DNA from 3 places in the Faecalimicrobium sp. JNUCC 81 genome. Region 1 is predicted to be linked to each of the others. Evidence: riboswitches for the same ligand, from Rfam matches in the RefSeq annotation. Region 1 holds a riboswitch; each other region holds the start of a gene.
The links. Region 1 has a riboswitch for cobalamin ahead of JNUCC81_RS15655 (ABC transporter substrate-binding protein). Riboswitches for the same ligand answer to the same signal wherever they lie in the genome.
Positions count from the first base shown of each region.

Region 2: another riboswitch for cobalamin. It lies ahead of JNUCC81_RS01700 (energy-coupling factor ABC transporter permease); the one in region 1 lies ahead of JNUCC81_RS15655 (ABC transporter substrate-binding protein).
Region 3: another riboswitch for cobalamin. It lies ahead of JNUCC81_RS01480 (cobyric acid synthase); the one in region 1 lies ahead of JNUCC81_RS15655 (ABC transporter substrate-binding protein).

Region 1 covers NZ_CM132203.1:3,155,108-3,161,503, forward strand. The annotation lists gene modB (molybdate ABC transporter permease subunit) at 1-271, opposite strand, end outside; gene modA (molybdate ABC transporter substrate-binding protein) at 304-1,062, opposite strand; gene JNUCC81_RS15645 (ABC transporter ATP-binding protein) at 1,150-1,920, opposite strand; gene JNUCC81_RS15650 (FecCD family ABC transporter permease) at 1,920-3,011, opposite strand; gene JNUCC81_RS15655 (ABC transporter substrate-binding protein) at 3,022-4,047, opposite strand; cobalamin riboswitch at 4,185-4,366, opposite strand; gene JNUCC81_RS15660 (FAD:protein FMN transferase) at 4,478-5,512, opposite strand; gene JNUCC81_RS15665 (hemoblobin-interacting domain-containing protein) at 5,597-6,396, opposite strand, start outside.
Region 2 covers NZ_CM132203.1:320,800-327,195, forward strand. The annotation lists gene JNUCC81_RS01690 (AAA family ATPase) at 1-731, shown strand, start outside; gene JNUCC81_RS01695 (nitric oxide reductase activation-like protein) at 760-2,526, shown strand; cobalamin riboswitch at 2,722-2,903, shown strand; gene JNUCC81_RS01700 (energy-coupling factor ABC transporter permease) at 3,104-3,847, shown strand; gene JNUCC81_RS01705 (energy-coupling factor ABC transporter substrate-binding protein) at 3,816-4,103, shown strand; gene cbiQ (cobalt ECF transporter T component CbiQ) at 4,106-4,810, shown strand; gene JNUCC81_RS01715 (energy-coupling factor ABC transporter ATP-binding protein) at 4,797-5,609, shown strand; gene JNUCC81_RS01720 (BMP family lipoprotein) at 5,771-6,396, shown strand, end outside.
Region 3 covers NZ_CM132203.1:273,218-279,613, reverse strand. The annotation lists gene JNUCC81_RS01485 (cobyrinate a,c-diamide synthase) at 1-1,164, opposite strand, end outside; gene JNUCC81_RS01480 (cobyric acid synthase) at 1,190-2,704, opposite strand; cobalamin riboswitch at 2,859-3,035, opposite strand; gene JNUCC81_RS01475 (histidine phosphatase family protein) at 3,048-3,650, opposite strand; gene cobS (adenosylcobinamide-GDP ribazoletransferase) at 3,670-4,434, opposite strand; gene cobU (bifunctional adenosylcobinamide kinase/adenosylcobinamide-phosphate guanylyltransferase) at 4,438-4,998, opposite strand; gene cobT (nicotinate-nucleotide--dimethylbenzimidazole phosphoribosyltransferase) at 5,013-6,065, opposite strand; gene hemL (glutamate-1-semialdehyde 2,1-aminomutase) at 6,273-6,396, opposite strand, start outside.

The sequences.
Region 1 (6,396 bases):
TAACTGTTGCTGACCAAGTAAATATTATATTTTTATCAAATGAAAAAAGTAATTTACCTAAAATTGAATTCTTACCTAAAATAATTAGTAGAAAAAAACCTATTACTGTAGGTGGCAATATTAATGGTATTGTTAGTAATCCATCAATTAACCCCTTAAATTTTCCTTTATACATTGCCATTTTATAAGACACCAATATCCCTATAAAAAAAGTAATACTAGTCGCTAAAATAGAGGTTTTTATAGATATATATAGTGGTGACCAATCCATAACTTTAAATTCCTTTCTATACTTTCTAATCTTTAATTGTATCCATATTTATTTAATATTTTTTTTACATCTTCACTAAGTAAAAATTCTTCAAGTTTCTTACTTTGTTCAATTTTTTTGCTACTCTTTGTAATAGCTACTGGATAAATTATTGGCGAATGATTTTTTTCATCTATAACTTCAATTACTTTAACGCTATCATTATTTACAGTATCACTTATATAAACAAATCCTGCATCCGCATTTCCTGAGCTTGTCCAAGCTAATACTTCTTTTACATCTTTTCCAAAGGTTAATTTATCTTTTATTTTCTCTTTTAAGTTTAAACTATTTAATACTTCATCTGCATATTTCCCTGCTGGTACACTATCAGGATAACCAACACCTATATGTTTTATTTTATCTGTAGTCAAGTCATCTATTTTACCTAAAGTTCCATCCTTTGGAGCTATTAAAGCCAGCTTATTTCTTGTAAATTCTTTAACTGTATCAGATACTAAAAATCCACCTTTATCTAAATCATCTACTTGGCTTTGTCCTGCTGATATAAAAATATCACATGGAGCTCCCTGTTCAATTTGTTGCTTTAAAGAACCTGAACTTCCGTAATTTATAGTAAGATTTATATTTTTATTTTTACTTTCATATTCAGTTTTTATTTCGCCCATAACTTCTTTTAAACTAGCTGCAGCTGATATATTTATTTCTTCAACTGTGTTTTTAGATTGGCATCCAACCATTACTAGAAAAACTGGAAGTATAAAGTACAGCTTCTTAATTATATTTTTCATTTTTTCTTACCCCCCTATAATATATTTTCCTTAATACTATATAATTTTACATTAAAATAGCGCCTAATAATATAGGCGCTGTAACTTTTAAGCTAAGTTTCTTTTAAAAAGTATATTAATTAAACCAGTTTCACTGTCTTCATTGACTATTGCATCAACTTCGTATACTGCTTTTATTAATTCTTTAGTCAATACTTCTTTTGGAGTTCCGTATTTGACTATTTCTCCATTTTTTAATACATATATCTTATCACAGTACATAGCTGCAATATTTAAGTCATGTATTGCTGCTACTACTTCTATATTTAAATTTTTAACTATATCCATTAATTGTAATTGATATTTTATATCTAGGTGGTTAGTTGGTTCGTCTAATATTAAACATGATGTTTTTTGAGCTAAAGCTCTTGCTAATATTATACGTTGTTGCTCCCCTCCAGATAGAGTAGAAAATATTCTATCCTTAAAATCTAACATATTTACCTTATCTAAAGATTTATACATAATTTTATAATCATCTTCAGTATCTCTTTCCATCATTTTTTTGTGAGGAGATCTCCCCATTAATACTATATCTTTTACAGTAAAATCAAAATCATAATAATTATGCTGAGAAACAACCGCCATTTTTTTAGCAGTATCTTTTATAGATAGCTTATCTATATTTACTTCATCTAATTTTATAGTTCCGCCATGTGGTTTTAATGTTCTATAAATACATTTTAAAAATGTTGATTTTCCACTTCCATTTGGCCCTATTATTCCTACAAATTCTTTATTATCTACATCTATATTAATATTCGTTAAAATATCTATATCACCTATTTTAGCATTAACTCCATATGTTTTTATATGCATTAATTTTTCCCTCCAAATCCGTAAGCATTTCTTATCATTAACCAAATAAAACATGGAGCTCCTATTATAGAAGTTAATATACCTATTGGGATTTCAGTTCCTTTTATTATTATTCTAGATAATACATCTGCCCATATTAAAAATATTGCTCCTAATATTGCAGCTATAGGTATTATCTTCTTGTGGTCTGTTCCAAATATCATTCTTACTATATGAGGTATGACAAGGCCTACAAATCCTATCATACCAGATGCATACACTAAAACTCCTATCATCAATGATGTTATTATCAGATACATATGTCTATACTTATGCAAATCAGTTCCTAAAGTAATAGAAACTTCATCTCCTAATAACATTAAGTTTAATGTTCTGTATTGAGTTATAAAAAATATAGTTCCAATTATTATTATAGGTAGTATAAAAATTAACTCTTCCCATTTAGCTCCTGCCAAACTTCCCATAAGCCAAAATGTTATAGTTTTTATTTTACTTGCATCATCCACTATATATACTATAAAGCTCGAAAATGCACTACAAACTGAACTTATTGCTGTTCCTGCTAATAGAAGTTTTATAGAATTTGCTCTTCCTCCAATATTTGATATAACAAGAACTAGTATAGATGCTATAAATGCTCCAATAAAACCAGAAACTCCAATTGCATTACTTCCTAATATTGAACCAACTCCAAACATGACAGCTATTGTAGCTCCTAATGATGCTCCTGATGATACCCCTAATATATAAGGATCTGCTAGTGGATTTTTTACAATAGCTTGCATTACTATTCCCACTACTGATAATCCCATACCTACACATATTGCTAATACAATTCTTGGAAGCCTTATAAGCCACACAACATCATGAATAGCTCCATTACCTAGGATTTCTGATTGTCCAATATTAAATAGTTTATAAAAAATAATATCATATACTTCTTTTATGCTTATATCAACAGAACCAAGTGTAACTGCAAGGCCTACTGATAAAAATAATAGTATTAATAAAAATATAGAAACACCTATATAAATAGGTGTTCCTTTAAATATATTAGAGTTTCCATCTTTAATATAAATTTCTTTTTCCATTATGACTCTCCTAGTTTTTTAAGTCTGGATATAATCCTTTTGCAAAAGTATTTATACCATCAATAGTTCTTATACCACTAGAGTACATATCTCCTAAAGGTATCGCATAAACTCTTTTATTTTTAACTGCATTTAAGCTTTTTAACGCCTTATTTTCTAATATCTTATTTACTTCTTGCTTAGGAACCTTTTCATCTGATCTATCCATGTATACAACAAATATAGAATCTGGATTTAAGTTTATTAAATCTTCTTCATTAATTGCTTTCCCTTGAGGATTTAATAAATTTGCTCCTAATGTTTTTATCATATCTCCACCTAATGAATTCGCTCCATAAGTAATCATTTGATCTTTACCAAACTCAACAATTAAAGTGCTTTGTTTTTCTTTACCTTCTACAGATTTAGATACTTCCTCAACCTTTTTATTTATTTTATTTACCAGCTCTTGAGCTTTATCTTCAACATTAAATATTTTTCCTAAATTTAATATATCTGTTATTTCATTTTCTATTGTTTTTTCATCTTTTACACCACTATTTAAAGACATATATGTATTTATATTGTTCTTGTGCCAATAATCTACTTCACCTAGTCTTTTTTCATCAAATAATGAATACCAACTTAATATAAAATCTGGTTTTTCCATTATTATACTTTCTTTTGATGGTGTAAATTCTTCTAAATATTTCACTTTTTTAAATGCTTCTTTATATTCATCTTTTACATCATGGTCAAGACCTGCTGCTGCAACTATTTTATCTTCTAATCCTAATGCTAACATTGTTTCAATTGAATTTTGATATATAGCTACAACTTTTTCAGGAGCCTTATTAAAAGTTATTTCAACTGGCTCTTTTTTATAATTATAAGTTGTAATAGTTACTGGGTAGTGAGAATCTTTATTTGCTGATTCTTCCACCTTTGAGTTGCTTTTACCTTCATCCTTTTTTTCATTTGTTGGGCTACATCCAACAGCTCCAATTATAAATATGAAGCTTAATAAAAATACCATCATTTGCTTAATTTTTTTCATGTCATCCTCCATTTTGTATCTAAATTATAATTTGTAAAAAATTATAACTGTCTATAGATATAATATAAGGACACTCTCAGTAATGACACTTTATTGATATTTATTTATGTCTTATATCTCTCTTTGTACCGAAGAGTATCGATATTTTAATACTGGCAAGTCTCCTGACTTATAAATCATCGCACTAACTAGCCTTCCCAAATTATAAATTCAGTGACATAGTAAGTTAGCACTCCTTAATTACAGTAGCGGCACTGTGTGGAAATCTCATCCATCTTCCTTTTTAATTCACACTAAAACCAATATTATCCATATATAGTAATAATTTTATTACTTTATATATAATTATAATAGAATTTATGTTTTTTTTCTATATTATTGGGTATTTTAATTAATTATTGTATTTTTATTGAAAACATTGTCAGATTTTTTACGGTTGTAAATTATATTCTTCTGAAGTTAATTTAAACTTTCCTTTTATACCACTTGTAAGATAAACCTTATTATCCTTTGTCACAAAAATAGCTTCTACGTCACTCTTATCATTTACATATTCTAAACCTTTATCAAGCCCCATAGAGAATATCGCTGTCGATAATGCATCACAATATGTAGAATCATCCGATATAATAGAAACACTTTGTAAATTATTTTCTACAGGGTATCCTGTCTTTCTATCTAATATATGGTGATATAGTTTCCCATTATTTACAAAATTTCGTTCATATATTCCTGATGTTACTACTGATTTATTTGCTACATCTAATGCTCCTATGACATCATTTTTAGATTTTTTTCCATCTCTTATTCCTACCTTGTATGGGCTAGAATCAACTTTTTCTCCTATACATAATATGTTTCCACCTATATTTAAAACTGCATGTTTATATCCACTATCTAAAATAATACTTTTTAATTTCTCTCCTACATATCCTTTTGCTATTGCCCCTAAATCAATCATCATACCTTTTTGTTTTAGCATAATAGAGCTTTCTTTTTTATTTAATGATATTTTATCTATATCAACTAAACTCAAAGCATTTTTTATATCTAAATCATCTGGCAAGCTAGCATCTTCAAATCCAATATTCCATAATTTAACTACAGGACCTATTGCTATATCTAAATTTTCATTAGTTTCTTTACTATACTTTATGCCTCGCTCAATTAATTCAAAAGTTTCTTTACTAACGTTTACAAATTCAGTTCCAGCTTTCTCATTTATCTTGTCGACTTCACTTTCTACGTTTTTGTCATTGATAGACATTTTATGATCTACATCTCTTATAGCATTTTCCATTCTTTCAAAAACTTTATCATCTACTTTTTCTTGTGAATATATGCTAATTTTTATATAAGATCCCATAGCGAATACATCCATATCATAGCTACTATATTCTTTTTTCTCACATCCTATAGATAATACTCCTAACAATAATATAACTATTAAATATATTTTTTTCATGCTTCCCTCTCATAATCAATAGTAATACGAAACTATGTGGTTTCGTATTACTATTACTATTATATTTATATATTATACTTAATTTTAAAATGTATAAGTATAGTCAGTGTATCCATCTGATTTTATTGTTACTATATCACCGGAATTTAGCTGATTATATAAATCTATTCCTCCAGAGTAGTTAAACTTATATCCTTTAGTCGGGTTTATCTCTGATGTTTTTTCAATTTCTTCCCCATTTATTTGTACACTAGTTATAGATTCACTCCACCCATTATTAGATGAAGTAAATGTATAACTACCTGTGAACGTATTTTTATTAGATTTTACTTTATTATCAACTAACTGAACATTGTATATATAGTCATTATATCCTTCTGATTTTATAAGTATATTATCATTTATAGATAATGGAACTAATACCGTAACTTGACCATAATCAGCTCTAACTTCTTCATTATTTTTTAATATTTTTCCATTTATACTTACTTCTACATTTTCAGTCCAATTATAGTCTGAATGTGAAAATACAGAATTACCATTATTCTTTTTAGATAACTTTATATTTTCTACTGATTTTTTAGGCACCTTATATGAGTTATCTGCATATAAACTTGATTCTAGAGTTATTTCACTTCCTCCTATTAATTCATTAAATATTATAATTTTATCTTTGTCTAAAATCCAACCATCACTGCTGTATGAATTTGATGCTTTTGTTAAGCTTTTTCCATTAATTTTTATGCTATCAATACTATTTAAATAATCTTTATCATTAGATTTAATTATATTTTTTCTAAACATATCTTTTTCAAATATTATTTCTGGAGCAGGTATTTTTTTTGTATCTACGGTAATTTCTGGCTTAGATTCTTCTTGTTTAC
Region 2 (6,396 bases), 1.0 Mb from region 1:
GAAAAAATTTATTAGCAGATAACTTATCAGAAATATTTAATAGACCTCAATGGAATACATCTTTTCATATTAATACTGACAGCACGACTTTAATAGGTACAGATACTTTTATAGATAATGAAGTTAAATTAAGAAGGGGATCTGTGTATGAGTGTGCGATAAATGGTGGATTTGGAGTATTTGATGAAATCAATATGGCTAAAAATGATGCAATTGCAGTACTTCATTCAGCTTTAGATTATAGAAGAGTTATAGATGTACCAGGATATGAAAGAATTAATTTACATCAAGCAACTAGATTTATTGGTACTATGAATTACGAATATGCAGGAACTAAGGAATTAAATGAAGCATTAGTTTCTAGATTTATGGTCATAGATATACCAGCAGTTGATGAAGATAAGTTAATGTTTATTTTAAGAAATGAATTTGGCGATGCGGATGAAGAAAAATTAAACCAATTTGCAGGGATATTCTTAGATTTGCAGTTAAAATCTCAAAATGGAGAAATATCTACTAAATCAATAGATTTAAGAGGACTAATAGGCTCTTTAAAGACTATAAGAAGAGGGTTAAGTCCATCTTTAGCAATTAGTATGGGAATAACAAGCAAGAGCTTTGATATATACGAAAAAGAAATGGTACAAGATATAATTAAAACTAGAATTCCTGATAAGTGGAAAAGTGAAGATATATTTCCAAGTATGAATTTAAATAAAGCTTTATTATAAGTAAAAATTTATTTAGGTAGGAGATATTATGAAATGGATATATAGTGATTATGAATTTGAAAACAGAATAAATAATTTATCTTGGACTATATCAGGCAAATATGATGAAGATGTAAGTATTTCAAATCAAGATTATAATTCTAAAGAAGTTGCCATGTATTTTGCTATAATGGCTGGTGCTAGACATAAATACATAGAATGGGATTTAGTAAAAAAATATATAATTAATAGAGTTAAAGGTGGATATGATTTATCTACTATTTTGAGTTTAGTTCAAATTGTATTAAATAAAGTTGTAGAATCGAAGGTTATGATAGATAGGCCAGGAGTAGAAGATATAAGAAGTAAAGCGTATAAAGATATTATCTCTGGGTTTAGTAAGATATACAATGAAGATATATTACAAAAGATTAAATATGCAAATGTATTAGAAGGAATGGGTAAGCATCCGGTAGTAGATGGGCTTACACGAAGAATAATGAACAGCATTAAAGAGATAGATGTAAATAAAAATATAGTAGATATTTTACAAGACATAGATAAAGTATATTTAATGTATTTTGAACAGATATTGCAAGGTGAAGATATTAATAAAGAATATAATTATAAAACTAAAGATAATATAAATTTTGATACATTTTCAGATTTTATGTATGAAGAACTTTATAACAATGAAAAAAATTTTATAGAAAATGAAATACAAGAATTATCATCTTCTATATTAGTTGAAAGCATAGGTGAAATGTATATAAAAGAATCTTCAAACTCAGCCAATAGAGTTATATATGTAGATGAAGAAATGGTTAATAAAATATATGAGAAAATAGAACATTACTATGGAAAATCATATAAAAATAAATCAGAGATAAAAAAGATAGAAAGTAAAAATTGTAGAGGTGTCCATGAGGGATGTAGAATTCATTTTACAGATGGAGTTTTAAGAAGTGAATGTAGTAATGTTGCTCAGATAAAATATGCTACAAGACAAAAAGAAAATAATATAAGTAAATTTAGAGATAAGGTTAAAATTCATAGAAGAAATATAGCCAAATTAAAGGATAGCTTATCAAGAATATTAATAGAAGAGAGTGAAAGTAGCAGAGTATATTCAGATTGTGGAACGGTATATGCTTCTAGAGCATGGAGAGCATCTAGGAGTAATAATAATAAAATATTTTATAAGGATATAGTTAGCGAAAAAGGAAAGTATGTAATAGATATATTATTAGATGCTAGTGGATCTCAAAGCAGGAATCAAGCTAATGTTGCAACTCAAGGATATATAATAGCAAGAGCACTAACTATGGTTGGTATACCAAATAGGGTAATGGGTTTTTCTAGCTTTATGGATTATACAATACTAAAACGATTTAAAGACTATGAAGATTCAATAGATAGTAGTGAAAATATATTTGAGTACTTCTGTGCAGGTAATAATAGAGACGGGTTAGCCATAAAATCTACATGTGATGGATTATTAGAAAGAGGCGAAGAAAATAAAATACTTATAGTTCTAAGTGATGGAAAACCTAATGACGTTAAAATCGGTAAGGATAGAGAAAGAACTATAAGAGGAGAAATGTCTTATAAAGGCAATGTAGGAGTATTAGACAGTGCAAAAGAAGTAAGAATTGCTAGGCAAAAAAGAATTTTGGTATTAGGGGTATTTACAGGTAAGGAAAGTGAACTAGGTTCAGAAAGATTAATATATGGAAAAGATTTTATATACACAAAAAATATAGATCGATTTTCTGATATAGTATCAATGTATTTAAAGAAAATTATTAGGGATTAATAAAAATAGCATATAAAAATTATATTTAGCATAAATTTAAGTAAAATATAATTTCTTATAAAAATAAAAAATTTGTAAAAAATTTGAAAAATAAGAAGGAATATAAAAATATATATAGAATATATTATATAAATGATTAGCCAATAATTTAACAAAGTGTATATATGTGTAATATATAATATGTAATTATAAAAAATAATATAAAATATTATAGGTTCTTGAAGAAAGATTAATAGGGAAAGAGGTTAAAGTCCTCTGCAGCCCCCGCTACTGTAAAGCTAACGAAACTTAAACTTAAGCCACTGTGATTATCATGGGAAGGCTAAGGAGTAGGATGATGCTAAGCCAGGAGACCTGCCTAATAATATTTAAGTAATTTCTTCGGGGAGGGAGAAAGTTTCTTGAAAGTATACAATATTAGTATTGTTAAAAGAAGCCTAACTCAACCGTTAGGCTTTTTTCTATTGGAAATATAATTCCTTCTAGGGTGAAATAAGCTTAAATGCATATGATCAGATAAAATAACAATTTATATGGCGAATCATTAAGTAAATAGCTAAAGAAAGAAGGGGAAATTATGAAAAAACTAAAGCTAATATTAGCATCAGCATTTCTTTTAATCGTATTAAACCCGATTAACTCTAATGCAATGCACATAATGGAAGGATTTTTGCCAATGAAGTGGTCCATTATGTGGAGTGTAATATTCATACCATTTTTATTAATAGGATTAAAATCTATAAACAAAGTAATTAAAGAAGAGCCTAAGAAAAAAGTACTTTTAGCTCTATGTGGAGCATTTGTATTTGTACTTTCAGCTTTAAAAATACCATCATTAACAGGAAGCTGTTCACACCCAACAGGAGTTGGTTTAGGAGCAATATTATTTGGACCAAGTGTAATGGTTGTATTAGGTACAATAGTACTATTATTCCAGGCACTACTCCTAGCTCATGGTGGACTTACAACTTTAGGAGCGAATGCATTTTCTATGGCAATAGTAGGTCCTATAGTATCATTTTTATTATATAGATTCTTAAAGAAGAGAAATGTAAAAACTGGAACTAATGTATTTATAAGTGTTGCACTTGGAGATTTAGCTACATATACAATAACTGCTATACAATTAGCGGTAGCATTCCCTGATCCTTCAGGTGGGATAATGGCATCAGCTACTAAATTTTTAGGAGTTTTCTTTATGACTCAAATACCAATAGCAATAGCAGAAGGTATATTAAGTACTATAATGTATAATTTAATAACTGCAAAAGAAGGGAAAGGAGTTGATTATGATGAATACAAATGCGAAATCAGTGAATAAAACTAATTGGCTATTGCTTTTATTAGCAGTAGTGCTTATTATAACTCCTCTAATACTAAACTCAGGAGCTGAATACGGTGGAGCAGATGGAGAAGCAGAAGACCTAATAGGTCAAATAAATCCAGGATATGAGCCATGGTTTAATAGTCTATATGAGCCACCAAGTGGAGAAATAGAAAGTTTATTATTTTCAACGCAAGCAGCATTAGGAGCAGGAGTGATAGGTTACTACTTAGGTAGCAGAAGGAGAAAATAAATATGCTTTTAATTGATAAATATGCATATACAAATAAATTAAGTAATATAAATCCAAAAATAAAGGTTGGTATAGGGACAATTTTTTTAATTGTCTCTATGCTAACACATAGTATATTAATACTATCAAGTATAATGATATTAATGAGTTTATCTATTGTTTGCATTGCTAAAATAGATTTAAAAAGTTACTTGAAGCTACTTAAAATACCGATTTACTTTTTATTTATGGGAATAATAATTAATTTAATAAATATATCATTTAATCATGAAAATTTACTATATAGTTTTAAGATTTTTAATTTATATATAGGAGTATCAAGTCAATCTTTAAATACATCATTATATTTGTTGTTTAGATCAATGTCTTGCTTAATGTGTGTATACTTTTTTGTTCTTACAACACCTTTTAATCAATTACTATTTTTATTAAAAAGTCTTCATATATCAGATACAATAATAGAGCTATCAATGCTTACATATAGATTTATATTTATATTTTTAGAAGAAGTTTCAGATATTAGAAAATCTCAGGAATTAAGATTTGGATACATAAATTTAAAGACATCATATAAATCGATTGGACTTCTTGGAAATTTATTATACAAAAGAATGATGAAAAGATACGAAGACATGTCTATATCTCTAGATATGAAACTGTATGATGGAAAATTTCAGATAGTAGGGGATGAAAATGTTTACGATTAATAACTTAACATACAATTACGAAAAAAATTCAAAAGCACTATCAAATATTAATATGAATTTTTCAAAAGGAAATATAATAGGAATAATAGGATCAAATGGATCTGGTAAATCGACTTTATTTATGAACTTAATGGGGATTTTAAAACCAACATCTGGAGAAATTTTATTGGATGGAAAAAAATTAAAGCATGATAAAAAAAGCTTATACAATCTTAGAAAAGATGTTGGCATAGTGTTTCAAGATCCAGAAAAACAAATATTTTACTCAAGAGTATATGACGATTTAGCTTTTGCTTTAAGAAATATTGGTACAGAAGAAACAATTATAAAAGAGAAAATAAGAAGAGCTTTAATAGCCGTTAATGGAATAGATTTTATAAATAAACCAGTTCACTTTTTAAGCTATGGACAAAAAAAGAGAGTAGCAATAGCATCAGTAATAGCTATGGAAAATAAAATGGTTTTATTAGATGAGCCAACAGCAGGATTAGACCCAATAAGTACAAAGCATATAGTAGAAATAATTAAAAATTTAAAAGATAGAAATGTGAAGGTAGTTATATCAAGTCACGATATGAATTTAATTTATGAAATATGTGACTATGTATATATTTTAGATAAAGGAAAAATTACTCAAGAAGGAATTACAGAAGATGTATTTACTAATGAAGATAATATAATTAAGGCAGGTCTAGAATTACCTTGGTTAGTAAAAGTACATAAAAATATGGAAATTCCATTATTTAAAAATGAAGAGTTGTTGTATGAGTATTGGAAAAAATCAGTACTCAATAATTAATTAGCCCTAAACCTATTTAAATATAAATTAAATAATGATTGCCTATGTTTTGATAAACCTTAGTAGAAAAATACTAAGGTTTATTTTTTTGTGCATTTACAACTGTAAAGACAGATGTTAAAATCATGATGATGACTTAAATATTTTAAGGGGGATAAAATATGGGAAAATTAAGAAAGTATTTTACAGTTATTACTATGTCAATTATATTATTAGTAAATATTGTTGGGTGTAGCTCTACAAAAAAAGAGGAAGAATTAAAATCTGATAAAAAGGATGATTTTTCAGTAGGTATAGTATTGGGAGAAGGAGGAGCTAATGATCAATCATTTAATCAATCATCATTAGAAGGTTTAGAAAAAGCTAAGAAGGAATTAGGAATAAAAGGTACATATTTAGAGTCTACTCAAGATGCGGATTATGCTCCAAATATAGAAACATTTATAGACCAAGATGTAGATTTAATAATAGGGGTAGGATATACAACTGCAGAATCAATGCTAAATGCGGCTAATCTTTATCCTGAAAAGAAATTTGTAATAATAGACCATAATTATGAGGAAGATGGACAAGAAATACCTAAAAATATGATATGTGCAACTTTTGATGAAAGAGAAGCATCATATTTAGTGGGTATAATTGCAGCTAAAATGAGTGAAACCAAAAAAGTTGGATTTATAGGAGGTATGAAAATACCAAATATAACTAGATTTGAAGAAGGGTTTATATCTGGTGTTAAAGCAGTTAATACTGATGTTGATGTATTATCACAATATGCAAACTCATT
Region 3 (6,396 bases), 950 kb from region 1:
TATAACTTCACCTTTTTTAGATAATATAGTATCTTCTTTTGCTGTTCCAAAACTATATCCAAATCGTCTAAGTGAAGCTGTCATTTTACTATTTCCTTTAAAAATTCCTACCATATCATATTCTTTGTTTTCTTGATCAATTAGTTTTTCTCCTAAGTACATTAATCCACCGCACTCAGCATATATAGGTATTTTTCTTTTATGAGCTTCAAGTATTGATTTTCTCATACTTATATTAGCTTCTAATTCTTTTCCAAATATTTCAGGGAATCCTCCACCTATATAAATATAATCTCCACTAGGAACTTCATTATCTTCCAATGGGCTAAAGTATTTTATATTTAGTCCTAAGTATCTAAGTAATTCTATATTTTCTCTGTAGTAAAAATTAAATGCTTTATCATAAGCTATTGCTATCGTTTTGTTTTCTACTTTAGAATTTTTTATAAAACTATCTACTTCAAAACTAGTTTCAACTTCTTCACTTTCTGAGAGTTCTAATATTCTATCTATATTTATATACTTTTCAATTTCATCTGCAAGATTGTTAAACTTTGTTTTTAAAGAATCTATTTCTACACTAGGTACTAAACCTAAATGTCTTGATTCTAGAGAAAAGTCATTGTTTGGAGGGAAATAACCAAGTACTTCAACACCACAATACTTTTCCACTGCGTTTTTTATTATTTCATAGTGTGTTTTAGTTTTTACATTATTAACTATCACACCAGCTATGTTTACATTCTTATCAAGTTCTTTATAACCAAGTACCATAGCAGCACTAGATGCTGCCATAGCTTTTCCGTTAATAACTAATATTACTGGAGACTTTAAAAGCTTTGATGTATAAGAGCTTGTACAATTATCTAAATCTATTCCTATTCCATCATACAGACCCATCACACCTTCAACTACTGATATATCTGCATCCTCTGATGAACTATTAAAAACATATTTAATTTGTTCATCATCTAACATATATGAATCTAAGTTTCTAGAGTGTCTTCCTGTTATGAATGTATGGTATGATGGATCTATATAATCGGGTCCTACCTTAAAAGGCTGGACTTTCATACTTCTTTTAGTAAGAGCTTGCATTATTCCTAATGATATTGTAGTTTTACCTACACCACTATTAGTCCCTGCTATTAATATTTTCTTCATATATTTCACCTATTTATTAATATTTTTAACTCATTATTTCGTATATCTTGTCTATATCTAAATTTTCTCTTAATAAATCAGCTAATTTATCATATTCATTTTGCTTAAATTCATTAAAAGAAGTTACATTACTATTTATTTTCTCTAATCCCTTAATTTCTCTTATATTATTTAAAAGCGCTCTCGTAAAGTTTATTTCATCAAATATTCCATGAAGATATGTACCTACTACATTCCCTTCTTGATTAACACTACCTTCTAAATAATTAACTACTTCATCTAGCTTTTTATTAATATTATTTAAATTTTTTATATCTTTAGAAATAGATGTTATTCCCATATGTATTTCGTAACCTTTTACTTTTTTACCTTCTAGATTTTTCATATATCCACTAAGACCTTCGCATATTGTTGCTTCAACTTGAGTCGTAGTTTTTTCCATTTCAAATATAGTCTCTGTATCTAAAAGTCCAATTCCATCAAACTCTTCAACTTCACCTTCTACATGGTATGGATCTTTAAGTTTTTTACCTAACATCTGATATCCACCACAGATACCAAATATTAATTTTCCTCTTTTATGTAATTCTTTTATTTGACCTTCTAATCCATTTTCTCTTATATATTTAAGGTCATCTATAGTACTCTTACTTCCTGGTATGATTACTATATCCGGATTTCCTAAAGCTTCTCCGTAGTCTACGTATCTTATGCTTACATCTTCTTGTGTCTCAAATATATTGAAGTCTGTAAAATTAGACATATGTGGAGTTCTAATTATTTCTATGTGTATATCATTTTTATTCATTTGTTTTTTAAATCTAGTTGTTACGCTATCTTCATCTTCAATCTTTATATCACTATAAGGAACTACCCCTAATACCGGAACATCTATAATATCTTCTAGCATTTTTACACCATCTATAAAAAGCTCTTTTTTACCTCTAAATTTATTAATTATAACACCTTTAACTCTTTTTCTTTCTTCATCACTTAATAAAAGCATAGTCCCTGCAATAGATGCAAAAACCCCACCTCTATCTATATCTCCAACAATTATTACAGGTGCATCTGCAATTTCTGCCATTCCCATATTTGCAATATCATGTTCTCTTAAATTTATTTCAGCTGAACTACCTGCGCCTTCCATAACCACTATATCATGATTATCGCTTAGCTCTTTAAAAATTCCTTTTAACTCTTTAGCTAATTGTGGTTTATACTTATGGTAATCTGATGATGCCATGTCCTCTCTAAGCTTTCCATTTACTATAACCTGACATCTATGATTTCCAGATGGTTTTAAAAGTATTGGGTTCATATTTGCACTTGGCTCTATACCACATGCCTCTGCTTGAAATACCTGAGCTCTTCCCATTTCTAGCCCTTCTTTAGTTATAAAAGAGTTAAGCGCCATATTTTGCGACTTAAATGGAGCAACATTATATCCATCTTGTTTAAATACTCTACATAATCCAGCTACTAAAATACTTTTTCCAACATTTGAAGCTGTACCTTGTAACATTATTTTTTTGCCCACTATTCCACTTCCTTTATTTTATAAAATTCACTTACGTTTCGGATAGATCTATTGTTTTAATTTTCATAATATTTAAAAAGTCCCAACTCTATTAGAGTTAGGACTTTTATTTTGTGTATATATTAAATAAAAATCTTTCACCCCGAAGATCTCATCAATAAATCAAAATTAGGCAGGTCTCCTGGCTCAATATCATCCTACTCCTATACCTTCCCGCCAAATTAGCAGTGGTAGTTTATAGTTTCGTCAATCTTACAGTAGCGGGGGCTGCAAAGGCTTTCAACCTTTTTCCCTATTAATCTTACTTAAGAACCTACTTTGATCTAATATTCGATTTTTAAGGCTAATTAAAGTTTGTATTATTCATGGTGTTTATTACTGCAAATCCATTTTCAACTTCTAAAATAGAAATTGAAGCATTATCAATTCTGAAATTCCAGTGATATTCATAGCTGCTAGATATTAAATGTGTGATTATATTTCTTATAGTTCCTCCGTGTGAACATATTAGAACTGTTTTATCTTTATTATTTAAAATTATTTCATCTACTTCTTTTGCTACTCTACCATATGTCATTATTAAACTTTCGCCATTTGGATATTTATAATTATACCCCTCATTTATTATCTTTTGAAATTCTTCTGGATATTTAGATTTTATTTCATCAAAAGTCATTCCTTCGAAGTCTCCAAAATTAATTTCTTTTAGGTTTTCCTTTTCTATAATGTTTATATATTTTAAATTAGATAATTCATATACCGTATCTTTTGTTCTTTTAGATGTAGTAGTATATATTTTATCTATATGTACATTTTTCAAATAATTCGTAAGTTTTTTTATTTGCTTCTTACCTTCTTCACTTACCATACTGTCTATATGACCTGATAATCTAGAGTCTTGATTATCATTAGTTAATGCATGTCTTACTAATATTAACTTCGTCAAGTAATCACCTCTTCTAAGGCTACACTATTAATAGATATATATAAAGTAAATATATAACTTCTCCAAGTTCTATACTACACCCTAATATGTCTCCTGTCACCCCATTTATTTTATTATAAATGTGTTTTTTAAATAAATTGTTAAATATAAAAATCACTATTATGGAACTTAATATCTTAAATATTAATATATTAGTTGATAAAAATAGTAATTTTGGTAAAATCACTGCTAGTAATACTGTATATATTATTGCAGTCATAAACATACCTGTTGTTGCTTTTCCTATAAATAAGTTACCCATACCATTTTCTCTAGGGCTAACTGTTTTATACATTAAATTGATTACGCCTAGCCTTGAAACTATAGGCATAAAAATTATAAGCCATAGTAATTCTTGATTTATAATGCTGTATATAAATCCTATTTTCAATAATATTAGAAATAAGATTGCTAAAAGTGAATTAGTTCCTAATCTTGAATCTTTCATTATTTCTAACATTTTTTCTTTATCTCTGTTGCTATATATAGCATCAAAGGTATCTCCAAGACCATCGATATGAAGGCCTCCTGTTAGCAAAACTGATCCTAATGTAATTATTATAGATGTTATAAATGGATCAAATACTAACATAGATGCTAGTCCAAGTAAATATAATAAAACACCTAATACAAAACCTACTAAAGGAAAATAAACTATAGATTTGTGAAAATCTTCATCAAATCCTAGGTTTACATTTATAGGTATTCTAGTTAAAAATTGAAGTATTAATATAAATCTTTTCATAAATTATCCCTTTATCTTCATAGGTATACCACTTACTACAAGGTATACTTCATCACTTTGTGATGCTATTAATTGGTTTATTCTACCTACAATATCTGTATATATACGACTAAGTTTATTAGCTGGTACTACAGCCATTCCTAATTCATTAGTTACAGCAACAAAGTATATATTTGTTTTTTTAACTTCATTTATTAATTTGTTCACTTGGTCTTTTATATAATATTCTAGGTTATTTATTTGTTCTTGGTCAGCTTCATCAATATTTATATCATATGTGAACATTAAGTTATTAACTAGTAACGTTACACAATCCATAATTACAGTATCATGATTTTTAGATAAATCTTGTATTATAGAATATATATCTTTATATATTTCATAAGTTTCCCAATTTTTTGGTCTACTTTCTTTATGTTTCTTTACTCTATCTTTCATCTCATCATCAAAAGGTATTGATGTGGCTATATATGCTGTGCTATTATTTCTATCTATACATAGTTTTTCAGCAAAATTACTTTTTCCAGATCTTGCACCGCCTGTTACTAATATAACTTTACTCATTTTTTCTCCAATCCTTAATCTCTATCTACCCAATTTACTTCATCAAATGTAGCCATATTTTTATATGTATAATTAGATGCTTCTATTATGTTAAATGCCAAAGCTGCACCACTACCTTCACCTAATCTCATATCCATATTTAGCAAAGGACTTAATTTTATTATTTCTAAAGCCTTCTCTGTTCCAGCTTCTGCTGATGTATGAGATGCTATCATATACTCTTTAGTTTTTGGATTAATTTTATACGCTAATAATGCTGCTGCATAAGATATAAATCCATCAATTACTACGGGTATTCTATTTGCAGCACATGCTAATACAACTCCAGCCATCGCACCTATTTCAAATCCACCAACTTTAGATAAAATATCAACTGCATCCTCTCTATTTGGTTTATTTAGCTCAATAGCCTTTCTAATAGTTTCCGCCTTATGTTTTAATTTTTCTTTTTTTAATCCTGCTCCTATTCCAGTAACTTCTTGAGGATCACAGTTATCTATAACAGATATTATAGCACTACTTGGCGTTGTATTGCATATACCCATTTCTCCTATTCCTATTACTTTATATCCATTCTTGATGCATTCTTCTGCAACTTCTATACCTATTTCTAAACATCTTATAGCTTCCTCTCTACTCATAGCAGGACCTTTAGCCATATTTGATGTTCCTTTTCTTATTTTATAATCAAGTATACCTTCTAGTTTATGATCACAGTTTACACCTACATCCACTGCTATTACATCTGCACCTACAAATTTACTTAATACCCCTACTCCACATATTCCTTTTGCGAAATTAGGAAATTGTAGTTGCGTTATATTTTGTGGATCTGGCGCTACACCTTCTTCATAAACACCATGATCTCCTCCAAAAGCTATTATTGCTTTTTTTGATGTGTCAAAATATTTATTTTCATATATACCTGCTAATTGCATACATAGATCTTCTATTTTTCCAAGACTTCCTGTAGGCTTTATAAGTCTATCTAGCCTTTGCTTGGCTTGACTCATAGAGCTTTTATCTAAAGAATATATATTTTTTGATATATTTTCTAGTAAACTCATATTCTACCTCCTCTAAATATATTTAGTTTATAAAAATAATTTACCTAGCCATAGGCTAGGTAATATTTTTAAATATTATATTTACCTTGTCATTATGTGCTATTGATTTAGTAAAATATGTTATAGTTTTGAATTCTACATATTATTACTATATCCTCTATTATTTACGTTAATTTTGACAATAAATTATATTTTTAGTATTAAATTTTATAAGTTATGTGATACTTTTAAAGCATTGTAAATTGCATTTAATGTATATTCTATATCTTCATCTGTATGAGCATTAGATAAGAACATAGCTTCAAATTGAGTTGGCGCAAGTAATATTCCT